DNA from 4 places in the Bacillus atrophaeus genome. Region 4 is predicted to be linked to each of the others. Evidence: riboswitches for the same ligand, from Rfam matches in the RefSeq annotation. Region 4 holds a riboswitch; each other region holds the start of a gene.

Region 1 (7,222 bases), 1.9 Mb from region 4:
GATAAAGGTTAATGGCTTCAATCACAGATGCATTACCGACGGCAAATCCGACGCGCCAGCCCGCCATATTATACGTTTTAGACAATGTATAGATTTCTATGCCAATGTCCTTTGCCCCTTCAGTTTGTAAAAAGCTTAATGGCTTGTGCCCGTCAAAGCCAACTGCGCCGTATGCGAAATCATGAACGACACAGATGCCGTTTTCTTTAGCCAAGCTGACCGTTTCTTCAAAGAAATCCGAAGTAGCAACGGCTCCTGTCGGATTATTCGGATAATTCAAATACATCAGCTTAGCTTTTTCCTTTACGTCAGAGGAAAGGCGGCTGTAATCAGGCAGGAACCCCCTCTCCTCTATAAGCGGCATCATTTCCATTTCGGCTTTAGCAAGCGCAACCCCCGACCAATAATCTGGATAGCCCGGATCGGGAACTAAAATGGTGTCCCCTGGGTTTAATAAACATTGCGGAAGCTCGACAAGCCCCGCTTTTCCGCCGAATAAAATGGCAATTTCACTTTCCGGATCTGCTTTCACTCCGTATTCTCTTTGATAAAATGCCGCTGCTGCTTTTTTTAAATGATAGGAGCCGCGGAATGATGAGTATTTGTGGTTCTCTGGGTCTGCGATCGCGTTTTTCATTTCTTCGACAATATGATCCGGTGTCGGCTGATCAGGATTTCCCTGCCCTAAATTGATGACGTCGTGCCCTTCTTGCAGTTTTTTGTTCACCTTTTTGACTAAAGAAGCAAAAAACTGTTCGGGAAGCTGTGTTAACACGTGAGAATGTTCAAATTTCATCTGTTTTCACCTTCTAAAAAAATTTCTTGAAATGATAGTCCATCATCATATATGGTTATATATAAAAAGTAAAGGGAAACTTGGAGGTGCTGCAGAGGTGAAATGGACCATATCCTGTCTTCAATTTGATATTGCATACGGTAATCCTTCAGAAAATATAAAAAAAGCTGAATCTTTAATCGAAAAAGAAAGTAAACACGCCGATGTTCTCGTTCTTCCTGAATTGTGGACGACCGGCTACGATCTGACAAACCTTGACCTGTTAGCGGATGATGACGGTCTCGCTGCTCAAAGCTGGCTGAAAAAGACCGCAAAAACGCATGGTGTCCACCTAGTCGCCGGTTCTGTCGCCGTCAGAAAAGGCGGCCATATCTATAATACGATGTACATTGCGGATAAAGAAGGAAAGATCGTTAAAGAGTACAGCAAAGCCCATCTGTTCCAGCTGATGGATGAACACCTTTATTTATCGGCCGGCTCGGCTGATGGTTATTTTGAACTTGACGGCGTCAAAAGCTCGGGACTGATTTGCTACGATATCCGTTTTCCAGAATGGATTAGAAAGCATACGACAAAGGGCGCAAACCTGTTGTTTATTTCAGCGGAATGGCCTCTGCCCCGCCTCGACCATTGGAAAAGCCTTCTTATTGCCAGAGCGATTGAAAACCAATGCTTTATCGCGGCCTGCAACTGCACCGGGTCAAACCCCGACAATGAGTTTGCCGGCCACAGCCTGATTATTGATCCGTGGGGCCGTATTTTAGCAGAGGGCTCTAAGGAAGAAGGTGCTGTACGGGCAGAGGTTGATATAGAAGAAAGTGAAGCCGTACGGAAACAGATTCCCGTTTTCGCAGACCTTCGAAAAGATTTATATTAATATTGCACAACAAAAGTTGTTGACAAATAAACGAAGCACCTGTTAACATTTTCATCAACTGATTAATTCGAATTGCAAGACAAGTGAATATTTTCTCTTATCGAGAGTTGGGCGAGGGATTGGCCTTTTGACCCCAACAGCAACCGACCGTAATGCCATTGTGAAATGGGGCGCACAGATTTTGCGCCGAGACGTTAGTCTCATTAAGGCACGGTGCTAATTCCATCAGATTTATCTGAGAGATAAGAGAGGCGAAACGTGTCTGTTAGCCTCCTTCTCTCCAGAGAAGGAGGCTTTTTTTATTGGCCATCCCCCCGCATTACATAAACAGCTATTCATATTGGAGGGTAAATAATCATGGCAGCAACCACAACACCATTGTATGAAACGTTAAATGAAAGCTCCGCTGTTGCATTGGCGGTTAAGCTCGGCTTATTTCCAAGTAAAAGCACATTGACTTGCCAAGAAATCGGCGACGGAAATTTAAATTATGTTTTTCACGTGTATGATCAAGAAAAGGAAAGAGGACTGATTATTAAGCAAGCCGTCCCTTATGCAAAAGTAGTCGGCGAAAGCTGGCCGTTAACGATCGACCGGGCGAGAATTGAAAGCAGCGCGCTGATCCGCCAAGGAGAACATGTGCCTCATCTTGTGCCCAGAGTCTATTATTCTGACACAGCCATGGCGGTTACCGTCATGGAAGACCTGTCTCATCTGCAGATCGCCAGAAAAGGATTACTAGAAGGGAAGAATTTTCCGAGTCTGTCGGCACACATGGGAGAATTTTTAGGGAAAACTCTTTTCTACTCCTCTAATTACGCGCTTAAACCGCAAGTAAAGAAACAGCTGGTAAAACAATTTACGAACCCTGAGCTTTGCGACATAACTGAAAGACTCGTGTTTACAGATCCTTTCTTTGACAACGACACAAATGATTTTGAAGAAGAACTTCGCCCCTATGCAGAGGAACTGTGGCAAAACAATAGTTTAAAAATAGAAGCGGCGAAGCTGAAACAATTATTTTTAACGTCGGCGGAAAGCTTGATTCACGGTGATCTTCATACAGGAAGTATTTTTGCAAGCCAAGAAGAAACAAAGGTGATTGATCCTGAGTTTGCGTTTTATGGACCAATCGGCTTTGATGTCGGACAATTCATCGCAAATCTCTTATTAAACGCACTCGGCCGCGAAGTAGAAGCAAGAGAGCCTCTGTATGAACATGTAAATATCGTATGGGATACATTCAAGCAAACATTCAGTGAGGCGTGGAAAAAAGACAGCCTTGAAGCATACTCGAAAATAGACGGATATCTTGAAGACACCTTGGCACACATTTTTTCAGATGCTGTCGGCTTTGCCGGTTGTGAGCTGATCCGCCGCACAATCGGGCTGGCGCACGTTGCAGATCTTGACACCATCGTGCCATTTGATAAACGAATTGAAAGAAAAAGGCTTGCACTAGAAATCGGCGCGGTGCTTGTTGAAAAACGCGAGCAGCTGAAAACAATTACCGATGTTCTTAAACAATTTAAGCAACATCTAAAGGAATGATGAATGATGAGCACTCAATTTACAGGTCCCCGTTCAGTAGAATGGAAAGAAACATATATTCATATTTTAAACCAGCAAAAGCTTCCCGATGTCACTGAATATCTTGAACTGACAACGAAAGAGGATGTTTTTAACGCTATTGTCACATTGAAGGTGAGAGGCGCTCCGGCAATCGGAATTACCGCTGCGTTCGGACTCGCTCTTGCTGCTAAAGATATAGAAGCGGCAGATGTTTCTGAATTCCGCCAGAAGCTTGCTCCGATCAAGGATTATTTAAACAGCTCAAGACCGACAGCCGTTAACCTGTTTTGGGCGCTTGAAAGGCTCAGCCGTTCTATTCAGTATGCAACATCGGTAAACGAAGCAAAAACAAACCTTGTCCATGAAGCCATACAGATTCAGGTTGAAGATGAAGAAACGTGCCGGATGATTGGCCAAAACGCGCTGCAGCTTTTTAAAAAAGGCGATCAGATTATGACAATCTGCAATGCCGGTTCGATTGCTACGAGCCGGTATGGAACGGCACTTGCCCCTTTTTATCTGGCTAAACAAAAGGATCTCGGACTTCATATTTACGCCTGTGAAACAAGGCCGGTCCTCCAAGGGTCCCGGCTCACTGCATGGGAGCTGATGCAGGGCGGCATTGATGTCACGCTGATCACGGACAGCATGGCGGCTCACACCATGAAAGAAAAACATATTTCCGCCGTCATCGTCGGGGCAGACCGAATCGCAAAAAATGGAGACACAGCGAACAAAATCGGCACATACGGCCTTGCCATTTTAGCTCAAGCCTTTCAAATTCCGTTTTTTGTGGCGGCTCCTTTATCAACGTTTGACTTGCAAGTCGAAAGCGGCGACGATATTCCGATTGAAGAAAGAGATCCTGAAGAAGTGAGACAGATCTCCGGCGTTCGGACCGCTCCGGCTGATGTTCATGTGTTCAATCCGGCTTTTGATATTACACCCCACAGCCTTATCTCAGGCATTATTACCGAAAAGGGAATCCTGACGGGCTGTTATGCAGAAGAAATCGAACAATTATTTGCAGAATCCCATGTAAACTAAAAAACCGCAACGGCTTTGCTCACATTCGGGCAGAGTCAGCGGTTTTTTTGCTTTGTCAGCTTTATGATTTCGTTCTTTTGGGAGCTTGATAATACATGTAATTTTACAAACAGCTCTGCAAACCCGGCGATTTTATCTGGGCGGCTCAGCTTCATTACTCATTGTCCTCCTTTTTCACCAGACCAACTTTTTTAACTTTGTAAAATTATATGTCTCAAGTGAAAAAATTGGAACGTGCCATATGTTTTATTTTTCTTTATAGGGGATTTGCTCTATGCGAAGCAATACTGCCTTTACATTTGTTCTGCTGCCCGCATAACCGGTTAACGCCCTATTCTTCCCAATGACTCTATGGCACGGCACAAATATCGGCAATGCGTTTCTCTTGTTGGCTTGTCCGACTGCGCGAACAGCTTTAGGACTGCCGACTGCGGCCGCGATATCGGCATAGCTTCTGGACTCGCCGTACGGGATCGTGTCGAGCGCCTGCCACACTTTTTGCTGAAAAAACGTTCCCTTTTGGGCCAGCGGCAGTGAGAATGTTTTTCTATCACCGGCAAAATACTCCCGCAACTGCTGCTTTGCCTCTTTTAAAATAGGTGTCTCCTGTTTTTCCGCCATGGGAGCCGCTTCTTTCCATTTCAGAAAATCCTCTTCACTGAGCAGTAAACGCGTAATTTTGCTTTCTTCCTCCACAATGGCAACTTCCCCCAAAGGGGTTTCTGTTATCTCATAGCAGCTCATTCGTCGTTCCCTCTTTCCTCATTATGCTGGCGGAGCGGCAGCGTTAAATGAAATACGGTTCCTCTGCCCTCTTCACTTTCTACCGTTATTTTTCCTTGGTGTTCTTCAATAATTTTATAGCTTACCATAAGTCCGAGTCCAGTGCCCCGTTCTTTTGTTGTATAAAAAGGCTCTCCAAGCCGTTTTAATTTATCCTCTGTTATTCCGATGCCTTCATCTTGCAGGGAGATGAGAATATGATCCGGGCCGGACGGCTGAATTTTCACATATACATTGCCTCCCTTAGGCATAACTTCAATGGCGTTTTTTAAAATATTGATAAATACTTGTTTCAGCTGATTGGGCTCACAATAGATCGGAGGAATGGTTTCGATCAGATCCAGATGCATTTGAACATTGCTGAGATTGGCTTGGGCGTGGAGAAGGTCCATTGTATCCTGCATGATGTCGGTCACATTTTTTTCTTCATACATGATCGCCTGCGGCTTCGCTAATATTAGAAATTCTGTGATGATGGATTCAATCCGCTTTAATTCCGAGGTGATGACATTAAAGTAAAGGGCATAATCACCTTCAACACTCCCCTGCAGAAGCTGGATAAAGCCTTTGAGCGCGGTCATCGGATTTCTGATTTCATGGGCGATGCCGGCGGCAAGCTCTCCCACTACATGCAAAGTGTCGGATTTTCGAAGCCGTTCTTCAAGCTCCTTACGCTCGGTGACATCTTTAAAAATAGCAAGATTCATATTTTGAATAATATGGCGTTTAAAAGAGAATTCCAATTTCCGATTTTCCTTGCCGCTTAACAAAAAGGGAATTTCATTATCCATTTCTTCAAGATTAATCTGCCTGGCTGAAGAAGTCAGATTTTCAATATCATAGGCAGAAATGATATCCAGCAGACTGTGCTTTTTGATCTCTTCATGGGACAGGCCTAAAATATCGCTCGCTAACGGATTGGCATCAATAATGCGATATTTGTTATCAAATAACACGTTTCCGTCCATCGAGCCGTTAAAGACTTTTCTGAATTTCAATTCGCTTTCTCTAAGTTCTTTCTCCATCCTTTTTCGATCGCTTACATTTCTAAAAATCGTTAAATGCTGGCCTTCCAATATCGTTCGTTTTGAAGTGAACTCCAGCTCTTTAAACTGCCCGTTCCCCATTTGAAAGAGCAGCTCATCTCTAATCTCCCCGAATTTTTCATATTTCTTTTTCGTGCACCGGTATTTTTGATGCGAAACAACGAGAAAGTCACACAGTTTTCTTTGAACAAGCTGATTCATCGGCAGTTCAAAAATTTTGCACGCCGATTGGTTCGCCTTCACAATTCTTCCGTCGTCCGACCAAATGAGAATAGCGTCCATCGCATTTTCGAAAATTTCTCTGAACCGCTCTTCGCTTTTAAACAGCTGTATTTCCATGGAGCGTTTCTCGGTAATGTCTCTCATAATTGACATGTAAAAGCCGTTGATGATATTAGAGGTAATTGTGAATTCAAACAGCTTTTGGCCGCCTGAACGGAGTCTGACTGGAAGCTCTCCTTTCGCTTTGCCTTTCCTGTGGATCGTTTCCCAAATGCTCTGAAAGTCTTTTTCGTTTGTTTTATCTATAAATTCTCCGAAAGATAAATGAGACAGCTCGTTTTGGCCAATTTCGAAACTCTTGCAAAATGACAGATTCGCGTCTATGAAACAGCCTTCTCTGTCAAAGAGCACAATCCCGTCAACAGCTCTGTCGAACAAATCCTTAAATAACTGTTCATTCATAGAGAATTCCCGCTCTAAAATCTTTTTAGATGAGATGTCCCGCATAACTACAAAAAAGGAATCTTCTCCACTTTCCTTTTTCGCAAGAAATTCGATATACTTTGTCGCTCCGCTGTCCAGCCTGATCGGGACCTCTTTCCACAAAAATCCTTTATTAAAAAATTTCTTAATCGCAATGACAAGCTCTTCTTCTGGAATGGCGAACAAAAAGTCTAGCACCGAACGTGCTTTTAATTCTTCCGGTTTGACTTGCAGCATCCTGGCCGCCGCCTCATTTGCCTGAACAATTTTCATTTCTTTATTACATATAAAAATAGCATCCAGCGTGTTATTTACAATCACTTGATGCTGATTCAATTCCTTTTTCAGACGGTCATTTTCTTCCTGAAGCTGCTTCAGCTGATTTTGAAGCTGTAA
Region 2 (7,222 bases), 2.1 Mb from region 4:
CTGAAAATCCTTTGGCTGAAAAGGTGCAATGTCTATATCAGAATCCGCTGTGTGAGGCAAAAAGCGGTCACACACATACTTATAAATGGAACTGATTTGCTGAAATCCGGCTTTTTGATAAAGCGGCAGGCCTTGCTCGGTGGCGACAAGCATAATCGGAATGGTATCGTTTAGTTCGCCGATGCATGCTTCCACCATCTTTTTGCCGAGACCGGCCCCTCTGAATTCTTTTTGTACGATCACAAGGCCAAGCGAAGCAAAAGCCCCGTATGAAAAAATGCCGGAGCAAGAAAGAAGAGTTCCTTTGCTGTCCTTATAACCAAAAAGGCGTCCGTTTTGCAGCAAAAGCTCCAGCTCCCGCTCATCATAACCCGGCCAGCCTGCGTGCCGGCACAATGCAAACAGGCCAGGCACATCTTTTTCTGTTAAAACGGAAAGCGCAGCATCACTCATTGGCATCATTATCACCGTCTTACTTGAGTTTTTTATACATTACAATATGAGGTCCGATACCAGGGAGATCAAATGGATCACCAGTATCCTTCCAGCCAAGCTTTTCGTAGTACCCTTGCACGTGGCATCTGGCGTTGCACCATACCGTTTTTGCCCCCATATCGGCAAGCTTCTGTTCAGCGCGAGTGACAAGCGTGCTTCCGGCTCTCTGCTTGCGGTATCCGGCAAGCGTCGCCATTCCCCTCATCTGATAGGATGGGCCAGCTTCAATCAAGGGATGATCTTGGCGATAAAAAGAAGCTACGCTGATCAGCGTTCCGTCAAAAAAAGCGCCGAGGTGAAAGCTGCCTTCCTCTTTGTCTCGTTCATATTTACATTGTTCTATCGTTTGGTGCGGACGCAAGATCATATGTCTGATTTCATAAGTATCTTCTGCTGAAATTTCATTGACAAGAATCATGATATCCTCCTTTTACTAATGGTTTGAAGAGAAGGGGAGACACCTCTTTATATTATCACCTGCCATCCATAAAGAGGAGGGCCGCCTGATTTATTCAGGCAGCCCTTTTCACGTTTAGTGCAAAAACACATTCTCGCGCTTTTCGTCTTTTTTCTGAATATAGGAAGTAAGCTCCGCCGTTAAGTCAGACCGGAGGAAAGGCGTGATCAGATAAACTCCGTTAAACAGCTCACATGCCGTATCGAGAAGAGAGCGGGCGATGGCGAGGCCTTCCGCTTTTTGTTTTTGCTTATCTTCACCGGCAAGCGCCATTTTCTCGCGAATGGAATCCGACAGTTTGATGCCGGGAATTTCATGATGAATAAATTCGGCGTTGCGGCTGCTGGTTAACGGCATAATGCCAATGTAAACAGGCGTCTTGAGATGCTTGATTTCGTTATGGATGTCGACAAGCTGCTGCTCTGAGTAGACTGGCTGTGAGATAAAATAATCGGCGCCGCAATCGATTTTTTTCTCAAGCCGTTTCACCGCTTTGTCAAGGTGGCGGACGTTGGGATTAAACGCCCCGGCGACAGAAAAATTGGTCTTTCTGCCGAGCGGTTTCCCCGATAAGGAAAGCCCTTCATTGAATTGCTTGATCAGCCTGATTAAATCAAAGGATGTTAAGTCATAAACAGATGTGGCCCCCGGAAAATCACCGATTTTAGAAGGATCGCCTGTAACCGCCAAAATATCGTTTAAGCCTAAAGTGTCGAGCCCCATTAAATGTGACTGCAAGCCGATAATATTTCGGTCTCTGCATGTTATATGAACGAGAGATCTGATATCCATCTGCTGCTTCAAAAGCGCTCCGCAGGCAACATTGCTGATTCTCGGAGTCGCGAGTGAGTTATCGGCAAGCGTCAGCGCCTCTATTCCGGCTTCTTTTAATTCGCTTGCAGCGGAAAGGAATTTCTCAAAGTTCAACTTTTTCGGCGGATCAAGCTCTACGATTATTGACCTTTTTTGAGAGGCGATTTCATCTAATCCCGGCTCGGTCCGCTCGTGCTGAATGGAGATGGTTTCCTGCGCTCTGACTTTCACTTCTTTTTCCGTAATAGGCTCAAGGCCGCCGACTGCATCTGCCATGGCCCGAATGTGGCTCGGGGTTGTGCCGCAGCAGCCTCCAATAATCCGTGCGCCTTGTTTTCGGAATTCAATGGCGCTGTTTTGGAAATACGTATCATCTGTTTCATACACAAGCCGTCCTTCTTCTAGGGATGGCAGGGAGCTGTTAGGATAAACGGATAAAAACGCATCATCAAAAATCGGCACCTCGGTGAGCGCTTCAATCATATGATAAGGGCCGAGCCGGCAGTTAATGCCCGTCACATCAGCACCAAGACCGACAAGCGATCGAAGAGCTTCCGATAGAGGCGTTCCGTCTTGAAGCACCCCTTGTTCATGCATCGAGACATTCAGTACGATCGGCAAATCCGTTTCCTTTCTGGCAATTTTTAAGACTTCCTGTGCTTCTTCAAGATCATAATAGGTTTCCAAAAGGAGTCCGTCCGGCTCTTCGTGCAGCAAAAGATAAAGCTGTTCCCGAAAGCTTCTTTTAATTTCCTCAAGGCTGTACGCATTTTTGTTAAAGGTGCGGATGCCGCCCATCGTTCCGAGCACATACGCTCCGCCAGACGAGGCACGCGCGATTTTGACGGCTTCTTTATTGATTTTTTTGGTTTCATCTTCAAGTCCGTGCCGGGATAATTTGATATAGTTGGCCCCGTATGTATTGGTTTGAATAATATGTGCGCCCGCCTGAACATACGCTTCATGAATTCGTTTGATTTCCTCCGGCTTTGACACATTCAATTCTTCAAAGCATCTGTCAATGCCATATGAATAAAGAAGCGTCCCCATAGCGCCGTCTCCGATTAATACCTGATGTTTCAAATCTTCTAAAAGTCCCATTGTCTGCCTCCTTCATAACATTCAGCAAGGAAAAAAGAGAATTAAAAAAAGTCCTCTTAAGAAGAAGACTTTATAAAAGATTTGTCTATCTTCTTATCTTCCAAGCTGTTCAAGCTTGCTGGATTTAGCACCTTGGTCATGACTGCGAATGCAATCATTACACCGGTTGCTGAAGCTTCTTCGGGCCAGTCCCTCAGCTTCTCTTGATAAGAACAATGATTCAGTTTTTAATTGAGCAAATGAAATCCGGAATTCCCCAAAAAGAGATGAGGAATTTTCCTTTCTCCAAATTTACCGAAAATATAGACAATAATCAATAGCAAATGTAAAATTTATCGGAAATTTATAAATTGAACGTCAATCGGCAGGTCAGCACCGCGGACGGCAGACATAATCTGCTGAAGATCGTCCTTGCTTTTTCCGGTCACCCGTACCTGATCATCCTGGACTTGGGATTTCACTTTCAGACCTGAGTTTTTAATGATCGTGTTGATTTTTTTGGCGTTCTCTTTATCGATCCCTTGAACTAGCTTCGCGCGCTGTCTCACAGTGCCGCCGGAGGCATTCTCGATTTTTGAATATTCGATGTTTTTGGTCGGAACATTTCTTTTAATGAGTTTGCCTGTGAGCACATCCTTAAGCTGGCTCATTTTGAATTCATCATCGGAAACCAGAACGAGATCCTCTTTTTCTAACGTAATGTCGCTTTTACTGCCTTTGAAGTCATAGCGGGTGCCGATTTCCTTCAATGCAATCTGAATTGCGTTTTGGACTTCCGGGAATTCAACCTTGGACACAATATCAAAAGAACTTTCTTTTGCCATATGAAAACCTCCATAACATTTAACTTATGTGTTGATTATAGTAGAATAAAGAGAAACTTCCAACAGAACAAAGAATCAATTTGGGATGATTGGAAAAAAATAAGGAACAACATCCGCCAAAAACATAAGCGGAATAGGAAGGACGATAGCATGAGACCAGGGCAGCAATTAACCTTGAGTATAGATCACCAAACAGATTTCGGTTACTTTTTAACCGACGGAGAAGACACGGTTCTCTTACATAACAGTGAAGTGACAGAGGATATAGAAGAAAGAGACGAAGTAGAGGTATTCATCTACGTTGACCAGCAGGAAAGGCTTGCGGCAACGATGAAAATACCGGTCATCAGCGCCGAGCAATATGGATGGGTAGATGTAGTGGATGCAGTAGACGATATGGGCGTGTTCGTCGATGTCGGCTTATCTAAGGACGCGCTTGTCGCAACAGAGCATCTTCCTCCGTACGAATCCGTGTGGCCGCAAAGAGGGGACAAGCTGTATTGTATGCTGAAAGTGACAAACCGCGGACGCATGTTTGCAAAACCCGCGCCGGAGGACATCATCAGCGAGCTGTTTACTGAAGCGTCAGAAGATATGATGAATAAAGAGCTGACAGGAACGGTGTACAGGCTTATCGCTTCCGGTTCTTTCCTGATCACAGACGACGGCATTCGCGCCTTCATTCACCCTTCTGAAAGAAAAGAAGAGCCGAGACTCGGATCAAGAATCACAGGACGGGTGATTGAAGTGAAGGATGACGGGTCGGTGAACATGTCGCTTCTCCCGCGGAAACAGGATGCGTTGTCAGTAGACGCCGAGCAAATCCTTACTTATATGAGAACGAGAAACGGCGCCATGCCATACGGAGACAAGAGCGACCCGGAAGATATCCGCCAACGCTTTCAGATGAGCAAGGCCGCCTTTAAACGGGCGCTCGGACACTTGATGAAGAATAACAAGGTCTATCAGGAAAACGGCTGGACATATGAAAAGCAATAAAGTAGAGAGCAGGCTGCCAGAGAGCAAGCCTGCTTTTTTTGCGGTGAATATATCCAATTGAGTATGGTCTCCAAGTGCCGAGGAGTCCGGACAGGATTTGGGGAATACTCCGCGAAACGCTCCATGCTTTACTAACCTCATGAAAAAACAGCAGAACATAGAGCGTTATGCAGAGGAACTATATACAGAGCTGAAGAATATGTCTGATGTAGAAAGAGAGAATGCAATCGGGGAAATGAGGGTCGCGTATTTGTGAAGAATGACAAAACAAAGGCCGAGAAACTCCCAAATGTGATTTCTGAGGAATTTTCGCAGCCGAAGGAGTTTGCTGAAGCGTTATTGGGCGTGAGGAACAACGGGACAATCGTCTATTTCTGTCAGAAAAAACAAAATGAAATCTCAAAAAGAGATCATCGTTATAGCAAATCTGGCAGCGGTTTAGTTGGTGTTGTAGCTGTGCCGTTTTTTTTCTTTTTTGAATTTTAAGTAACACGGGGAGGCCGTAACATGGATTTAAGCATCAATTATCTGTTAACGATCATTTCGCTTCTTTTCTTTTGGATAGCCTATTATGTAGGAATAAAAAAACAAACTTGGATACTGGCCGGTTTTAATGAGGCGCGTATCCGTGACAAGGATAGGCTGGCAAGAATTGCAGGCTGCTTTTTCTTGAATTCCGGTTTATTTATTCTGCTGAACAGCTTTATCGCATTTCCCGGACAGGAGCAGCTGATCCCGCCGCTCATTTTGGCATATGGGGCCGGCGTCATTATTTACGTGAATAAGAAATTAGTAGAATAGCGGCAGCCTAATAGGAGGATGTTTATACGCTGAATGTTGGGAGCGAAGCCTAAGAGCAAATTTATTATCGGGCGTTAAGTTTTTATGTAACAGCATCCCAGATTCTTAGTATGAGGAAACAAGCAGCTATCGAGGCGGCCAATATTTGTACGGTGAAGGTTCAAAGCAATCTGCTTCGGTCCTGCATGCATATAAGAGAAAAGTAAAAAACCGGCAGTCCTTATCATAAAGCTTACCGGTTTTGTTGTTTATGATTTACTTGAGAAAAAAATCGCCAGCGTTCCCGGACCGGAATGGGAGCCTACGGCCGATCCGATCGTATGCATGATAATCTCTTTCGGATGAAAGGCGTCTTCAATCAGCTGTTTCATTTCAAGCGCGGTGTCTTCGTTATCGGCGTAGCTGATGCCGACTGTCTGCCCGCTCCAATTGTCTCCGCGTTCGGCCATTACTTCAATGATCCGCTTTAACAGCTTTTTTTTGCCTCTGATTTTTTCTAACGGAATAAGTTTCCCGTCCTCCATGTGCAGAAGCGGTTTAATATTTAAAAGCCCGCCTACAAAAGCGGAGGCTTTGGAAATTCTGCCGCCTCTTGCAAGATAAGTTAAATCATCCACAGTGAAAATATGCTCAAGATGAGCGCAAAAGTCCTTTACAGACGTTTCAATTTCTTGTATTGTATTTCCGTCGACACAGAGCTCTTGCGCGTATCGCACTGCAAGACCGTATCCTAATGAAGCGCATTTGGAATCAATGATCCGCAAATCAAAATCAGGATATTCTTCCTTTACTTCATTTGCCATCATCACAGCGGTCTGATAAGTGCCGGAGAGCCCAGAGGAGAAAGCGACATAGAGCGCAGGTTCTCCTGTTTCGGCGAATTGCAGAAACGTGTTTTTAATCGTCTGCGGTGACGCTTGGGAGGTCTTGGGAGCTTTCCCGTTTTTCATTGCCTCCAATACTTCATTCGCCTGAATCGTTACCGCATCTTCATATTCTTTGTCATCAAGAGAAACTCTGAGAGGTATAAAGCCAATGTCGTTCGCCTCGAAAAAAGAACGGGGCAAATCAGCCGCGCTGTCGGCGATGAGATGAACTTTCATATAAATATCCCTTCTTTCCAATATCGCTCTAAAAAGTAAGAGGTAAGCCAACTATATCATATTAATTTGCCAAATTCGTGTTCAAATATTTGATTTAAGGGAAAAGATAATAATATGAATAAGCGGAGGAACAAAGCCATGGTACTAGAACTGACAAAAAAAATAATCATTGTTGTGATCGGCGCTTTACTTAATGCGGCAGGGCTGAATTTATTTTTGATTCCCGCTGATGTGTATGCCAGCGGCTTTACCGGTGTCGCCCAGCTGTTATCAAGCGTCGTCGACCAATACGCCCCTTTTTATATTTCGACAGGGATTTTGCTGTTCCTCTTAAATATTCCGGTCGGCATTTTAGGATGGCTGAAAGTCGGAAAATCGTTTACGGTTTACAGCATTTTGAGCGTCGCTATGACAACCGTTTTTATGGGTGTGCTTCCGGAAACCAGGCTGTCACATGATATCCTGTTGAATGCGGTATTTGGCGGTGTCATTTCCGCAGTCGGAATCGGTATTACATTAAAATACGGCGGGTCGACAGGCGGACTAGATATCATCGCCATGGTGCTCGCAAAGTGGAAGGATAAACCTATCGGCACGTATTTCTTTATTCTGAACGGGATTATCATTCT
Region 3 (7,222 bases), 260 kb from region 4:
GGGAGCTCACACAATGGATGAAGAACCAGTGAGCGGACGGATTATGATATGATGGAAGAGAAAAAGAGAACGAAAGGGGTTTTCAATTTGGGAATGCCTGTTGAATTTAATACAATGATTGTAACGAAGGGTAAAGAAGAACGGATAGAGGAGAATATATTCCGGCTTGAGAAAGAGGGGTACCGCATTTATCCTCTCGATATTCCGATGGATGTACGGAAGACCAAGTTTGGCGAGAAGTCGGGAACGGCTGAAGTGCAAAAGCTTGAGTGGTCAAACGGCCGGACAGGCATTACATACAAACTGACTTCTCTGCATTCCACAAATTAAAGAAAAGGTCAAGAGCGAAACAAGCTCTTGGCCTTTTGAAAAGCAATCTTTAAAGGAGCGGACCGCCAGCTTCTGCAATCGCGCCTGTATGTGAGAATTTCTTGAAGTTTTCTTTGAATTCATTAGCCAGGTAAACTGCTTTTTCTCTGTACTCTTCTTTGTTTTTCCATGTTTTTTCCGGCTGAAGGACGTCATCAGGAACGCCTGGCACATGAACCGGACTATGAAGACCAAAGACAGTATCCGTCTTCATCTCTGCATTCTCCAATTCGCCTTCAATTGCGGCTCTGACCATTGCACGTGTGTAAGAAAGCTTCATGCGTTCTCCGACGCCGTAACCTCCGCCAGTCCAGCCTGTGTTGACAAGGTAAACCTGCACGCCGTGTTCATCAATCTTCTTCCCAAGCATTTCAGCGTATACATGGGCAGGCAGCGGCAAGAACGGTGAGCCAAAGCATGTGGAGAACGTGGTCTCTGGTGAAGTGACGCCCCGTTCGGTTCCGGCCAGCTTACTTGTATAGCCGCTTAAGAAATGGTACATCGCCTGTTCCTTTGTCAGTTTGCTGATTGGCGGGAGTACGCCGAATGCGTCGGCCGTCAGAAAAACAATGGCAGACGGGTGACCGGCAATGCTTGGTGACACGATGTTGTCAATCATATCAATCGGGTAAGCGGCACGAGTGTTTTCCGTATAAAAAGAATCATCGTAGTTTGCCTCACGCGTCTGATCATCTATGACGACATTTTCAAGCACTGATCCGAAACGAATCGCGTTGAAAATCTGGGGTTCCTTCTCCTCGCTTAAATGAATACACTTGGCGTAGCAGCCGCCTTCTATATTAAAGACGCCCGTATGGGACCAGCCGTGCTCATCATCGCCGATCAGCTTGCGGTCTGAACTTGCGGATAATGTTGTTTTTCCGGTGCCTGACAGACCGAAGAAAAGAGCGACGTCTCCTTCCCGGCCCACGTTGGCTGAACAATGCATCGGCAATATATTCCGTTCAGGCAGAAGGTAATTCATAATTGAGAAAATGGATTTTTTCATTTCACCGGCATATTCTGTCCCGCCGATTAGAATGGTTCGTTTTTCAAATGAAACGATGATAAATGTTTCAGAATGTGTGCCGTCCGTTTCCGGGTCTGCTTTAAAATGAGGCGCGGAAAGAATGGTGAACGGCTGTTCAGCGGTTTTTTTATCATTTGTTTCCGGTCTGATAAAAAGCTGTCTGGCAAATAAATTGTGCCATGCAAATTCATTTACGACAGTGATCGGCAGCCTGTATTTTTCATCTGCGCCTGCAAAACCTTCGAAGACGAACAATTCATCTCTTTCTTTCAGGTAGTTGACGACCTTTGTGTACAGCCGGTCAAATGCTTCTTCTGATATCGGCTGGTTCACAGAACCCCAATCAATCTTATCCTTCGTGCTTTGTTCCTGTACGATGAATTTATCCTTAGGAGAACGCCCGGTATAAGCGCCGGTTGTGGCCCTCACGGCGCCTGTCGATGTTAATGTGCCTTCATTTCGGGCAATTACTTTTTCGGTGAGCTGCGGAACGGATAAATTATGCTGCACGTTCGGACTTGTTAATAAGAGCTGCAAATCGGCGGTTAAATCAACTGAGTTCATAGAAACCTTCCTTTATCTTTTATTGTGTCTTGCCATTTGTAAAATAGTATAACACATTAATACCAATAGTCTATACTATTTGATGTTTTTTTGTGTGTGTTTTTGAAACGCACTTTTGAAATAAAGTCTGCTAATTCCTGTTTCTTGTTGACACCATAAACACTTATAAGATAAGATATTTTATTGAGCGGATACTCTTATCCCGAGCTGGCGGAGGGACAGGCCCAATGAAGCCCAGCAACCGGTTTCTCTTTAAAAAGCATGTGGAAACACATGTGGGACAACCAAGGTGCTAACCTGTTGCAAGGTTATTTATTCCTTGAGCGATAAGAGTGAAAGGCACACACAACCAACCCTTTCCTCAAGTGGAAAAGGTTTTTTTATTTCATAAATATGCCAATTAACATTCTCTAATATAAAGTATGACATTGTATAAGAGGGAGCGAGTTCCGTATCATATATAAAAGGCCTATCGGGAGGTCTTTTGCCAGGAGGAAGCAAATCATGAGTAAAAATCGTCGTTTATTTACATCAGAATCTGTTACGGAGGGGCATCCGGATAAAATCTGTGACCAGATTTCGGACAGCATTTTAGATGAAATTTTAAAACATGACCCTAATGCGCGTGTTGCTTGTGAAACGTCCGTTACAACAGGTTTAGTGCTTGTCAGCGGAGAAATCACAACATCCACGTATGTTGATATCCCAAAAACGGTGCGTGAAACGATCAAAGAAATTGGTTATACGCGCGCGAAATACGGATTTGACGCTGAAACATGCGCTGTTTTAACGTCTATTGACGAGCAGTCCGCCGACATCGCGATGGGTGTGGATCAGGCGCTTGAAGCCCGTGAAGGCACAATGAGCGATGCTGAAATCGAAGCGATCGGTGCAGGAGACCAAGGCTTAATGTTCGGTTATGCGTGCAACGAGACTAAAGAGCTTATGCCGCTTCCGATTTCATTGGCGCATAAATTAGCGCGCCGCTTGAGCGAAGTACGCAAAGAAGATATTCTTCCTTACCTTCGTCCGGACGGAAAAACTCAAGTAACTGTGGAATATGATGAGAACAATAAGCCGGTCCGTATTGACGCGATTGTTATTTCAACACAGCATCACCCTGAAATTTCGCTTGAGCAAATTCAGCGCAATCTTAAGGAGCACGTCATTAATCCTGTCGTTCCTGAGGAATTAATTGATGAAGAAACAAAATACTTCATTAACCCGACAGGACGTTTTGTAATCGGCGGACCTCAAGGAGATGCCGGTCTTACAGGACGTAAAATCATCGTTGACACGTACGGCGGCTATGCACGCCACGGCGGCGGCGCGTTCTCAGGTAAGGACGCAACGAAGGTAGACCGTTCAGCGGCATACGCAGCTAGATATGTAGCGAAAAACATTGTGGCAGCGGGTCTTGCGGATTCTTGCGAAGTGCAGCTTGCTTACGCTATCGGTGTTGCGCAGCCGGTTTCCATATCCATTAATACTTTTGATTCAGGAAAAGCTTCTGAAGAAAAGCTGATTGAAGTTGTACGCAATAACTTTGATCTGCGCCCGGCCGGCATTATCAAAATGCTTGATCTGCGCCGTCCGATCTATAAACAAACGGCTGCTTACGGTCACTTCGGACGTCATGATGTTGACCTTCCGTGGGAGCGTACAGATAAGGCTGACCAGCTTCGCAAAGAGGCTTTAGCAGAATAATTATATAGCCGCTTACTTATAAGCGGCTTTCCCTTTTTTCATTAGGCCCAGGTTTATTTTTTTACATAACAGTGAAACGATTTAATATCCGGTGCGTCTATAAAGAGGGATTTCATCATGAAAATAATAATATGGAGGCAATAATATGTGTGGATTTGTTGGAGTTTTTAACAAGCATCCATTAACTCAAACCGCAGATCAAGAAGAACTTATCAAACAGATGAATCAGATGATCGTTCACCGCGGTCCTGATAGTGATGGGTATTACCATGATGAGCATGTCGGATTCGGATTCAGACGGCTCAGCATTATTGATGTAGAAAACGGCGGGCAGCCTTTATCATATGAAGATGAAACATATTGGATTATCTTTAACGGAGAAATCTATAACTATATTGAACTGAGAGAAGAGCTTGAATCAAAAGGATACCAATTCAACACAGATTCAGACACAGAGGTCCTTCTTGCGACATACCGTCATTATAAAGAAGAAGCCGCTTCAAAATTACGCGGAATGTTTTCTTTTCTGATTTGGAATAAAAATGATCATGTCTTGTACGGCGCAAGAGACCCATTTGGCATTAAGCCGTTATATTACACAACGATCAATGATCAGGTTTATTTTGCCTCAGAGAGAAAAAGCTTAATGGCTGCTGAAAGCCATATTCAACTGGATACTGAGGCACTTCAGCAGTACATGTCGTTCCAATTTGTTCCTGAACCTGGCACGCTGGACGTGAATGTGAAAAAGGTAGAGCCTGGACAGCAGTTTACGATTCGCCCGGAAGGCGATATCACCTTTAAAACGTATTTCAAAGCGCATTTCAAGCCTGTTCAATCTTCAGATGAAGATAAGCTTGTCAAGGAAGTAAGAGACGCGATTTTTGATTCTGTTAAGGTTCATATGAGAAGTGACGTGCCAGTCGGTTCTTTCCTTTCAGGAGGGATTGATTCTTCCTTTATTGTATCCGTTGCTAAAGAATTTCATCCGAACTTGAAAACATTTTCTGTCGGATTTGAACAGCAGGGGTTCAGTGAGGTTGATGTTGCGAAGGAAACGGCAGCTGCACTTGGCATAGAAAACTTCAGCACCGTTATTTCTCCGGAAGAATATATGAACGAACTGCCGAAAATTGTCTGGCATTTTGATGATCCGCTTGCTGATCCGGCTGCGATTCCATTGTATTTCGTCGCAAAAGAAGCGAAAAAACAAGTAACAGTCGCGTTATCGGGCGAAGGGGCTGACGAACTGTTCGGCGGATACAATATTTACCGCGAACCGCTTTCTCTTAAACCGTTTGAACGCATCCCGTCCGGTCTGAAAAAGATGCTTTTGTATGTAGCTTCTGTCATGCCCGAAGGAATGCGAGGCAAAAGCCTGCTGATCAGAGGATGTACGCCGCTTCAGGACCGCTATATCGGAAACGCGAAAATCTTTGAAGAACCTGTGAAAAAACAGCTTCTCAAACATTATAATCCGCAGCTTTCTTACCGCGATGTGACGAAGCCGTACTTTACAGAAAGCAGCTCATACAGTGACATTAACAAGATGCAGTATGTAGACATTCATACATGGATGCGCGGCGATATTCTGTTAAAAGCGGATAAAATGACAATGGCCAATTCATTAGAACTGCGTGTACCGTTCTTGGACAAGGTCGTATTCGATGTGGCCTCAAAAATTCCGGATGAATTAAAAACGAAAAACGGCACAACGAAATATCTGCTTCGCAAAGCGGCAGAGGGCGTTGTTCCTGATCACGTGCTGAACCGCAAAAAGCTCGGTTTCCCAGTGCCGATCCGCCATTGGCTGAAAAATGAAATGAATGAGTGGATCCGAAATATTATTCGGGAAAGTGAAACAGACGCTTATATTAAAAAGGATTATGTCCTTCAGCTTCTTGAAGACCATTGTGCGGATAAAGCGGATAACAGCCGTAAAATCTGGACAGTGCTGATCTTCATGATCTGGCACAGCATTAATGTTGAAAAACGATTAGTGCCTGAAGAACTGAACCATCAGCCCAAAGAAGTTATTTTTGTATAATTAAAAGGCTTCCGATTCGTCGGAAGCCTTTTTGTTATACCTGCTGCACTCTGCATCCATCCGACTTCCTCTTAGTCCTTGTATTCCGCTATGCTTTACATAAAGTGTTAAAAAATATTCACAAAACGTTTATAATAGAGTTAATTGAATGACTAATAGATTAGATAGGTCTAGCCATTTTTGACTGTTTTCGGAGGAAAAGGCCGGATGAATCCCACTATGATACGCAGCAAAAGAAGCGTTACTAGATTAAAATCGAATAGTGTTAGGGGAGAGGGTTATGCAAAGAAAGGCGCAAGAAAAACAATTGCATCGGGGATTAGAACAAAGACATATATCTTTGATGTCATTAGGGGCAGCGATTGGGGTAGGTTTATTCCTTGGCTCTGCTTCTGCTATTAAGTTAGCCGGACCCGGAATTCTGGTAGCTTATGCTTGCAGCGGTCTTGTTATGTTTTTTATTATGAGGGCACTTGGCGAAATGGCGATTCAAAAGCCGGTGGCAGGTTCTTTCAGCAGATACGCACGTGACTATTTGGGCCCTCTCGCGGGATATTTGACCGGCTGGAATTATTGGTTTTTATGGGTGGTAACGTGTATGGCTGAGATTACAGCAGTCGGCATCTATATGAAATATTGGTATCCGGATGTTCCAAGCTGGATATGGGCATTGGCAGCGCTGATGATAATGACGGCTGTCAACTTCCTAGCCGTAAAAGCATATGGAGAGCTGGAATTTTGGTTTGCTCTTATTAAAATTGTAGCAATCTTATCGATGATTGTTGTTGGTTTATTAATGATTATCGCCGGAGTCGGGAACGGAGGAGTCGCGACAGGCATCAGCAATCTGTGGAACAATGGCGGATTTTTCCCAAACGGCATAAAAGGGGTTTTGCTGTCACTCCAAATGGTGATGTTCGCTTACTTAGGAATTGAAATGATTGGTGTGACTGCCGGAGAGGTGAAAAATCCGGAAAAATCGTTAGCAAAAGCGATTGATACAGTATTTTGGCGGATTCTTATTTTTTATGTTGGTGCATTATTTGTCATTATGTCTATTTACCCTTGGCAGGAAATCGGTTCACAAGGAAGCCCGTTTGTTCTTACTTTTGAAAAAGTCGGCATTCCTTCGGCCGCGGGCATCATTAACTTTGTTGTTTTGACGGCAGCGCTGTCTTCTTGCAACAGCGGGATTTTCAGCACGGGGCGCATGCTCTTTAACCTGGCTGAACAAAATGAAGCGCCGAAAGCTTATGGAACTTTGACAAAAGGCGGGGTTCCGGGTAAGGCCGTTTTGGCTTCCGCAGGTGCGTTATTAATCGGCGTTGTGTTAAATTACGTAGTGCCCGCAAAGGTATTTACATGGGTCACGAGCATAGCCACATTCGGAGCGATTTGGACATGGGGAATCATTTTGCTGTCTCAGCTTAAGTATCGTAAAAATTTACAGCCGAGTGAACAAAAACGCTTAAAGTACAAGATGCCGTTATATCCGTTCACTTCAT
Region 4 (7,222 bases):
CGCTATAAGCTGGCGGTCGGGACGATCGGCGCTTCCAAACGAATCATCGAGCTGTCAGCAGCTTATGCGAATCAGCGCCGCCAATTCAATACGCCAATTTCAAGTTTCGCGCTCACACAGGAGAAAATCGCCACTATGGCCTCAAAGCTATACGCAATGGAAAGCTCAGTATACAGAACCGTCGGATTGTTTGAAGAAAACATGAGCGTTCTGACAGAGGAAGATCAAAAGGATGGAAGGCAAGTAGCAAAATCAATCGCCGAATATGCCATCGAGTGTTCTCTTAACAAAGTTTTCGGTTCTGAAACGCTTGATTACATTGTGGATGAAGGCGTTCAAATCCATGGCGGCTACGGATTTATGCAGGAATATGAAGTGGAAAGGGCATATCGTGATTCAAGGATCAACCGGATCTTTGAAGGAACAAATGAAATCAACCGCATGATTGTGCCTAGCACCTTTTTGAAAAAAGCAATAAAAGGAGAATTGCCGCTGTTCGAAAAAGCCCAGGCACTTCAAGAAGAGCTGATGATGCTCATGCCGGAAGAACCGGGAAGCGGTGCGTTGGAACAGGAAAAATATATCGTCAGACAGGCGAAAAAAATTGCTCTGCTTACCGCCGGGCTTGCCGCGCAAAAATACGGCAAATCCATTGATCAGGAACAAGAAGTGCTTGTCAACATCGCAGACATTGTCAGCCTTGTGTATGCAATAGAATCAGCGGTGCTCAGAACTGAAAAAGCCATCGCGGCGCATGGGGAAGAAAAAGCCGCGCAAAAGCTGATGTATACGGAAATTTTCACACAAGAAGCCTTAAATGAAATTGAAGCACACGCGAAAGAATCACTGATTGCAATGGAAGAAGGAGACGCACTTCGCATGATGCTTTCCGCGCTGCGCAAATTAACGCGTATCACGCCGAAAAATGTCATCCGGAAGAAACGCGAAGCAGCGTCAGGCATTTTCCAAGCGGAAAAATATATCGTGTAACTCACAAAGTGCTCCGGTTTTTCGGGGCACTTTTCATGTAAGCAACGTTTTAGGTTTTTAAAACAATCTATGTTAAAATAACCTCGATCATTTACTGGGGGTGAAGAAGAAGATGTCATTGAATTTTTACTGGTACCCTAAATGCGGAACGTGCCGCAAAGCGAAAAAATGGCTTGAAGAGCACGGCAAAGAAATAAACGAGATACATATTGCAGAACAGACTCCAAGCAAAGAAGAAATCAAGGCGCTTTATGAAAAAAGCGGACTGGAGCTAAAGAAGTTTTTTAATACGAGCGGCTTGAAATACCGTGAACTGAATTTGAAGGAAAAATTGTATCACATGTCGGAAGATGAGCAACTTGAGCTTCTCGCTTCAGACGGTATGCTGTTGAAACGCCCGATTACATCAGACGGAGAAAAAGTGACGGTTGGTTTTAAAGAAGATCAATTCGAAAAGAACTGGATGTAATGTAAGTTTTTAAAGAATTATGGTATCTTCTTATTATATGCAGTAAAAAAATGGAGGGATTTACATGAGCACACCTAAAGATTTGCGTTACTCAGAAGAACACGAGTGGGTAAAAGTTGAAGGAGAAAAAGTCAGAATCGGAATTACGCATTTTGCCCAATCCGAGCTTGGCGACATCGTATTTGTCGAGCTGCCAGAAGTCGGCGCTGAAATTAAAGCGGACGAGCCTTTCGGAAGTGTAGAATCTGTTAAAACGGTATCAGAACTTTACGCGCCGATTAACGGAAAAGTGGTAGAAGTAAACGAAGACCTTGACGACAGCCCTGAGTTTGTAAACGAATCTCCTTACGAAAAGGCATGGATGATCGTCGTAGAACCTTCTGATGCGTCTGAAATTGAAAGCCTAATGACATCAGAGCAATACGATGAAATGACACAGGAAGACTAATCGCTTCATCGGATAACCGTGCAGTCAATTGGATACTCTAATTTTATGGGAGGTGTCCAATATGGCTATCGGCAAACAAAGGTTTGATGTGACAGATCATGTAACAGGCCGCTTTCAAAACGGCCGGCTGTCGTTATACCATGAGGATGAAATGATTGGCCAAATGACAGGCATGAATGAATACGAGCTTAAACCCGGTTTTTCATTTGAAAATGAAAAATTTTATAAGACAGCCGATGCAGTTTCAGGAAGCGACGCGAAGTACGTGGATTGCGACTATGAAAACGGCTGGTGTTAATGTGTTGGCGGTGATATTCACTGCCTTCTTTTACAATCTGAGCGCTTCAAAATTGATGTGACAGGTGATGGCAAATGATATTGGACGATTTACAAAAAGTCATTATAGTTGAAGGGAAATCCGATAAGCAAAAAATCAAAAGCGTCCTCAATGAATCTGCGTGTATTGTGTGTACAAACGGAACGCTCGGCCAGACGAAGCTGGAAGAACTTGCTGATCAGCTTTATGATAAAGATGTGTATATTTTGGTTGATGCAGATGAATCCGGAGAGAAATTGAGAAAACAGCTGAAGAGAGAATTGCCCGACGCCTGCCATTTATATATCGACAGAACGTTCAAAGAGGTGGCGGCAGCGCCGAGCCGTCATATTGCTTCCGTATTACTTCGCGCAAATATCAATGTTCATACAAATTTTCTTGATGGATAAACCCGAGGTGTTTGAATCAAATGAAAGAACTTCAAGAGCAAGAGCTCGAATTGATAAAAGAAGACGTCTATCTCCTATATTTATATACTCCTTTTTGCGGCACTTGCCAGCTCGCGGGCAAAATGCTGTCTGTTGTTGAAGAAATGCTGCCGCAAGTCGCCTATTATAAAAACAATGTAAACTATTCTCCGACATTCGCAAAAGCCTACAAGATTGAAAGTGTTCCTTGTTTTCTTCTTTTCAAAAATGGAAAAGTGGTTGAAAAAGGTTATGCTTTTCACTCTGTTTCCTACCTATACGATATGATTAAACAAAAAGCTTCCAATACATCCCGTTTATGACATATTTCTCGGGAAATAAGTATGGAAAATGTCGTTCGTTTTATAGAGGGTTCTAGCTGCCCGCAGAGAAATGTGTATGTATGACCAATGAATAGGAGGTTGTACAAGTGGAAAAAACGGAAGTGTTAGAGGAAGAGTATCAGCGTCTGTTTTTAAAACCCCTATTGAATGCTTCAACCCTGCTTATCACCTTTCAAGGTGAGACAGAAGCTTTTACCTTCTCGATAAACGAACGGGGAGAAATGAAAAAAATTTCTCAGCCCAAAACGTCCAACCTGACCTTTTATGGAAATCAAGCGGAGATCATTCATCTGCTGCATGGAGATATTTCCCTTCAAAATTTAATTCAAAGCGGAAGCCTGAAAGTGAAGGGATCTTTTAGAGCGCTGCTCAAGCTTGAAGCCATCCTCTGGCTGACAAACGGTTTTTTCCAGAGGGTTCAAAAAGCATAAAACTAGAATATTCATAATTTTATAGAAAAAGATGGCATCATTTATTTTATTGACATCATATGATTTGCCATGCTATTCTACATTAAGAATTTCCGGACGTAAAAAGAACTATATATTTCTCTTATCAAGAGAGGTGGAGGGAAGTGCCCTATGAAGCCCGGCAACCATCAACATTGTTGAAATGGTGCCAATTCACACAAAGCGATTCGCTTTGGAAGATGAGAGAAAGGCGATGAAAAGAAGCCTTTCTGCTCATGTGTGCAGAAAGGCTTTTCTTTTGCCGAATAATCGCCGGAAGATTTCTTAGAATAGTGTTAAGGCAGGTGATTGCTTTGATCAATCTTCAGAATGTTTCAAAAGTGTATAAATCGAAACATGGGGATGTCAACGCTGTCCAAGATGTTACCCTCTCAATAAATAAGGGTGAGATTTTTGGAATTATTGGATATAGCGGAGCGGGTAAAAGCTCCTTGATCCGTCTGCTTAACGGTCTTGAGAAACCAACCTCAGGCATCGTGGAAGTAGCGGACAGCAAAATAAATGAAGTAAACGGCCGCGGCTTGCGAAAAGCCCGCCAAGAAATCAGCATGATCTTTCAGCATTTTAATTTGCTTTGGTCTCGTACGGTGAGAGATAACATTATGTTTCCGTTAGAAATCGCCGGCGTGAAAAAAAGCGACCGAATCAAGCGTGCCGATGAACTTATTAAACTGGTAGGTTTAGAAGGAAAAGAAAAATCGTATCCATCACAGTTGAGCGGCGGACAAAAGCAGCGTGTCGGGATTGCAAGAGCGCTCGCCAACAATCCGAAGGTTCTCCTTTGCGATGAAGCGACATCCGCACTTGATCCGCAAACGACAGATTCAATTTTGGCTCTCTTATCCGATATAAATGAAAGACTCGGTCTGACCATTGTGCTGATTACGCATGAAATGCATGTAATCCGCAAAATCTGCAACCGGGTGGCTGTTATGGAAAACGGTATAGTTGTGGAAGAAGGCGATGTACTCGATGTCTTCAGAAATCCGAAGGAACAAATGACGAAACGTTTCGTACAGCAAGTGACAGAACCGGAAGAAACAAAGGAAACGATCCAGCATTTCCTTGATGAAAATACATCAGGGAAAACTGTTCAGCTCACCTTTGTCGGAGAAGCTGCAGAACAGCCTCTCATTACAGAGATGATCAGGAATTTTAATGTAGACGTTAATATTCTGCAAGGGAAAATCTCACAAACGAAGGATGGGGCTTACGGCTCTCTCTTTATCCATATTGACGGAGAAAACGAAGAAGTACAAAACGTGATCCGGTTTATTAAAGACAAACAGGTGGAAGCAGAGGTGATCACGAATGTTTGAAAAATGGTTTCCGAACGTTGATTTGACAGAACTATGGAGCGCAACGTATGAAACGCTGTACATGACGCTGATTTCCTTATTCTTCGCTTTTATTATCGGTATCATTCTCGGGTTGCTGCTCTTTCTTACAGCTAAAGGAAGCTTGTGGCAAAATAAAGCGATTAACAGTGTGATTGCGGCGGTTGTCAATGTTTTCAGATCCATTCCATTCCTTATCTTAATTATTTTATTACTGGGCTTTACTAAGATTTTAGTAGGAACGATTTTAGGTCCGAATGCGGCTCTGCCGGCACTGGTGATCGGATCGGCGCCATTTTATGCCCGTCTTGTCGAAATTGCCTTGCGCGAGGTGGATAAAGGTGTGATTGAAGCAGCCAAATCCATGGGCGCAAAAACATCAACCATTATCTTTAAGGTGCTGCTGCCGGAATCAATGCCGGCGCTTATCTCAGGTATTACAGTCACTGCCATCGCATTGATCGGCTCTACAGCAATAGCCGGCGCGATCGGTTCGGGAGGACTTGGAAACCTGGCGTATGTTGAAGGCTATCAATCAAATAATGGTGATGTCACACTAGTTGCAACTGTGTTTATTCTGATCATCGTCTTTATTCTTCAGATTATCGGTGATTTGATAACGAATATAATAGATAAACGATAAGGGAGGATTTACATTGAAAAAGTTATTTTTAGGCGCACTACTTATTGTTTTTGCAGGGGTTATGGCTGCTTGCGGATCAAATAATGCAAGTGATTCAAAAGAAATTGTCGTTGCTGCGACAAAAACACCGCACGCGGAAATTCTCGAAGAAGCAGAGCCGCTGCTAAAAGAAAAAGGCTACACGCTAAAAGTAAAAGTGCTGAGCGATTATAAAATGTACAATAAATCGTTGGCGGAAAAAGAAATTGATGCAAACTTCTTCCAACATGTTCCTTATCTTGACCAAGAAAACAAAGAAAATAAAGATTACAACCTTGTGAATGCCGGCGCGGTTCACCTTGAGCCATTCGGTATTTACTCTAAAAAGTATAAATCATTAAAAGATCTTCCAGACGGCGCGACGATTATTTTAACAAATAACGTGGCTGAGCAGGGACGTATGCTTGCAATGCTTCAAAACGGCGGATTAATTACGCTGGATTCAAAAGTAGAAGCAGTGGATGCGACACAGAAAAACATCACAAAAAATCCGAAAAATCTTAAGTTCAAGAAAATCGCACCTGAATTAACTGCAAAAGCATATGAAAACAAAGAAGGAGACGCTGCCTTCATTAACGTGAACTATGCGATTCAAAATAAATTAAATCCTAAAAAAGATGCGATTGAAGTTGAGTCTACAAAGAACAATCCGTATGCCAACATCATTGCAGTCCGTAAAGGTGAAGAAGATTCTAAAAAAATTAAAGCTTTAATGGAAGTTCTTCATTCTAAAGAAATTAAAAACTTCATTGATAAAAAATACGATGGATCTGTGCTTCCAGTAGCTGAATAAGAATCAAACCCCCGGATGATGAAAATCCGGGGTTTTTTGTGTAATTTCCTAAAAGCGGTTCATAATAAAAAGGAATTTTAATCGAGCTGGAGGGATATTTGTTGACTCAATATAATGAAAGTGGAAGCATGCAGAACGCCTTAAAACAATATAAAGAAGGTTTAGGCACTTTTGAACAAAAAATGCCGATGATGGGAAGAAAATTTAATGAATTCACTGAGCAGTGTTTTGAGGCCAATTCACTGACTGAAAAGGAAAAACAGCTGATCGCTCTTGGAATCAGCATTCATGCCCAAGATGAATACTGCATGATCTACCATACGAAAGGCTGCATTGATCAAGGAGCGACTGAGGAAAACATTCTCGAAACAGTCAGCGTCGCGGCTGCTTTCGGAGGCGGCGCCGCATTAAGCCAAGGCGTAACGGTTGTGCAGCAATGTATTCAGGAATTTGGCAGCACAACGCATTAATAGCAGGAATATTCCGAAAATCCTTTCTCGTTTAACCTGACGGGACGTATATGGTTTATGTGACTTCATATCAAGTCTCAGCCTCTTTGAAGAGATGCTGTATCATTGATAAAATAGAAGCAAATACTTGAAGGGATTGATTCATTATTTGCAGCAGCCAGGATAAACTTGATTTGGACTATACGGCGGAAATGGAAAAAGCGATGCACAAAACATACGGCATCGGATACGGAGAATACAGCCGCCGGCTGGACGCAAGGATGGAAGTTGAACGGCAGCGCGAGCTTGATTATGAGAAAAGCAAACACTTTTCTGAGCAGCTTAATGAGAAAATCAATCTTTAACAAAAGGGTGGGATTCCACTCTTTTTCTATTTAAGCGGCTTTAATAAAGCGCTGATCTTTGTTACACTTGAGACCGTTCAATCAAATCAATTTTTAAAGTTGTATTTACTTTTCATTTGCTATAAAATTAG

What was found. A riboswitch is a leader RNA that binds a small molecule or an ion and turns the genes downstream of it on or off. The one in region 4 is predicted to bind S-adenosylmethionine.
Region 1: it holds a riboswitch for S-adenosylmethionine, as region 4 does, so the genes downstream of both, mtnK (S-methyl-5-thioribose kinase) here and metN (methionine ABC transporter ATP-binding protein MetN) in region 4, are expected to answer to the same signal.
Region 2: it holds a riboswitch for S-adenosylmethionine, as region 4 does, so the genes downstream of both, AAHT65_RS12800 (bifunctional homocysteine S-methyltransferase/methylenetetrahydrofolate reductase) here and metN (methionine ABC transporter ATP-binding protein MetN) in region 4, are expected to answer to the same signal.
Region 3: it holds a riboswitch for S-adenosylmethionine, as region 4 does, so the genes downstream of both, metK (methionine adenosyltransferase) here and metN (methionine ABC transporter ATP-binding protein MetN) in region 4, are expected to answer to the same signal.

Annotation. Positions count from the first base shown of each region.
Region 1 is NZ_CP154443.1:2,777,717-2,784,938, reverse strand. Features, by position in the region: partial or broken gene AAHT65_RS14185 (pyridoxal phosphate-dependent aminotransferase) at 1-796, opposite strand, end outside; gene AAHT65_RS14180 (carbon-nitrogen family hydrolase) at 894-1,673, shown strand; SAM riboswitch class I at 1,768-1,922, shown strand; gene mtnK (S-methyl-5-thioribose kinase) at 2,031-3,224, shown strand; gene mtnA (S-methyl-5-thioribose-1-phosphate isomerase) at 3,231-4,292, shown strand; gene AAHT65_RS14165 (hypothetical protein) at 4,328-4,447, opposite strand; gene AAHT65_RS14160 (methylated-DNA--[protein]-cysteine S-methyltransferase) at 4,539-5,036, opposite strand; gene AAHT65_RS14155 (PAS domain-containing sensor histidine kinase) at 5,033-7,222, opposite strand, start outside.
Region 2 is NZ_CP154443.1:2,546,007-2,553,228, forward strand. Features, by position in the region: gene AAHT65_RS12790 (GNAT family N-acetyltransferase) at 1-459, opposite strand, end outside; gene AAHT65_RS12795 (GNAT family N-acetyltransferase) at 473-913, opposite strand; gene AAHT65_RS12800 (bifunctional homocysteine S-methyltransferase/methylenetetrahydrofolate reductase) at 1,028-2,866, opposite strand; SAM riboswitch class I at 2,957-3,079, opposite strand; gene AAHT65_RS12805 (YajQ family cyclic di-GMP-binding protein) at 3,199-3,690, opposite strand; gene AAHT65_RS12810 (CvfB family protein) at 3,841-4,689, shown strand; gene AAHT65_RS12815 (hypothetical protein) at 4,942-5,175, shown strand; gene AAHT65_RS12820 (DUF3784 domain-containing protein) at 5,197-5,490, shown strand; partial or broken gene AAHT65_RS12825 (M4 family metallopeptidase) at 5,544-5,719, shown strand; gene AAHT65_RS12830 (DegV family protein) at 5,739-6,593, opposite strand; gene AAHT65_RS12835 (YitT family protein) at 6,732-7,222, shown strand, end outside.
Region 3 is NZ_CP154443.1:156,745-163,966, reverse strand. Features, by position in the region: gene AAHT65_RS00905 (alpha/beta hydrolase family protein) at 1-32, shown strand, start outside; gene AAHT65_RS00900 (DUF2584 domain-containing protein) at 88-330, shown strand; gene pckA (phosphoenolpyruvate carboxykinase (ATP)) at 380-1,963, opposite strand; SAM riboswitch class I at 2,158-2,296, shown strand; gene metK (methionine adenosyltransferase) at 2,468-3,670, shown strand; gene asnB (asparagine synthase (glutamine-hydrolyzing)) at 3,816-5,717, shown strand; gene alaP (alanine permease AlaP) at 5,998-7,222, shown strand, end outside.
Region 4 is NZ_CP154443.1:414,940-422,161, reverse strand. Features, by position in the region: gene AAHT65_RS02285 (acyl-CoA dehydrogenase family protein) at 1-990, shown strand, start outside; gene AAHT65_RS02280 (arsenate reductase family protein) at 1,103-1,459, shown strand; gene gcvH (glycine cleavage system protein GcvH) at 1,524-1,907, shown strand; gene AAHT65_RS02270 (YusG family protein) at 1,969-2,205, shown strand; gene AAHT65_RS02265 (toprim domain-containing protein) at 2,280-2,633, shown strand; gene AAHT65_RS02260 (thioredoxin family protein) at 2,654-2,974, shown strand; gene AAHT65_RS02255 (SCP2 sterol-binding domain-containing protein) at 3,082-3,426, shown strand; SAM riboswitch class I at 3,545-3,651, shown strand; gene metN (methionine ABC transporter ATP-binding protein MetN) at 3,759-4,784, shown strand; gene metP (methionine ABC transporter permease MetP) at 4,777-5,445, shown strand; gene metQ (methionine ABC transporter substrate-binding lipoprotein MetQ) at 5,459-6,277, shown strand; gene AAHT65_RS02235 (carboxymuconolactone decarboxylase family protein) at 6,406-6,747, shown strand; gene AAHT65_RS02230 (hypothetical protein) at 6,939-7,091, shown strand.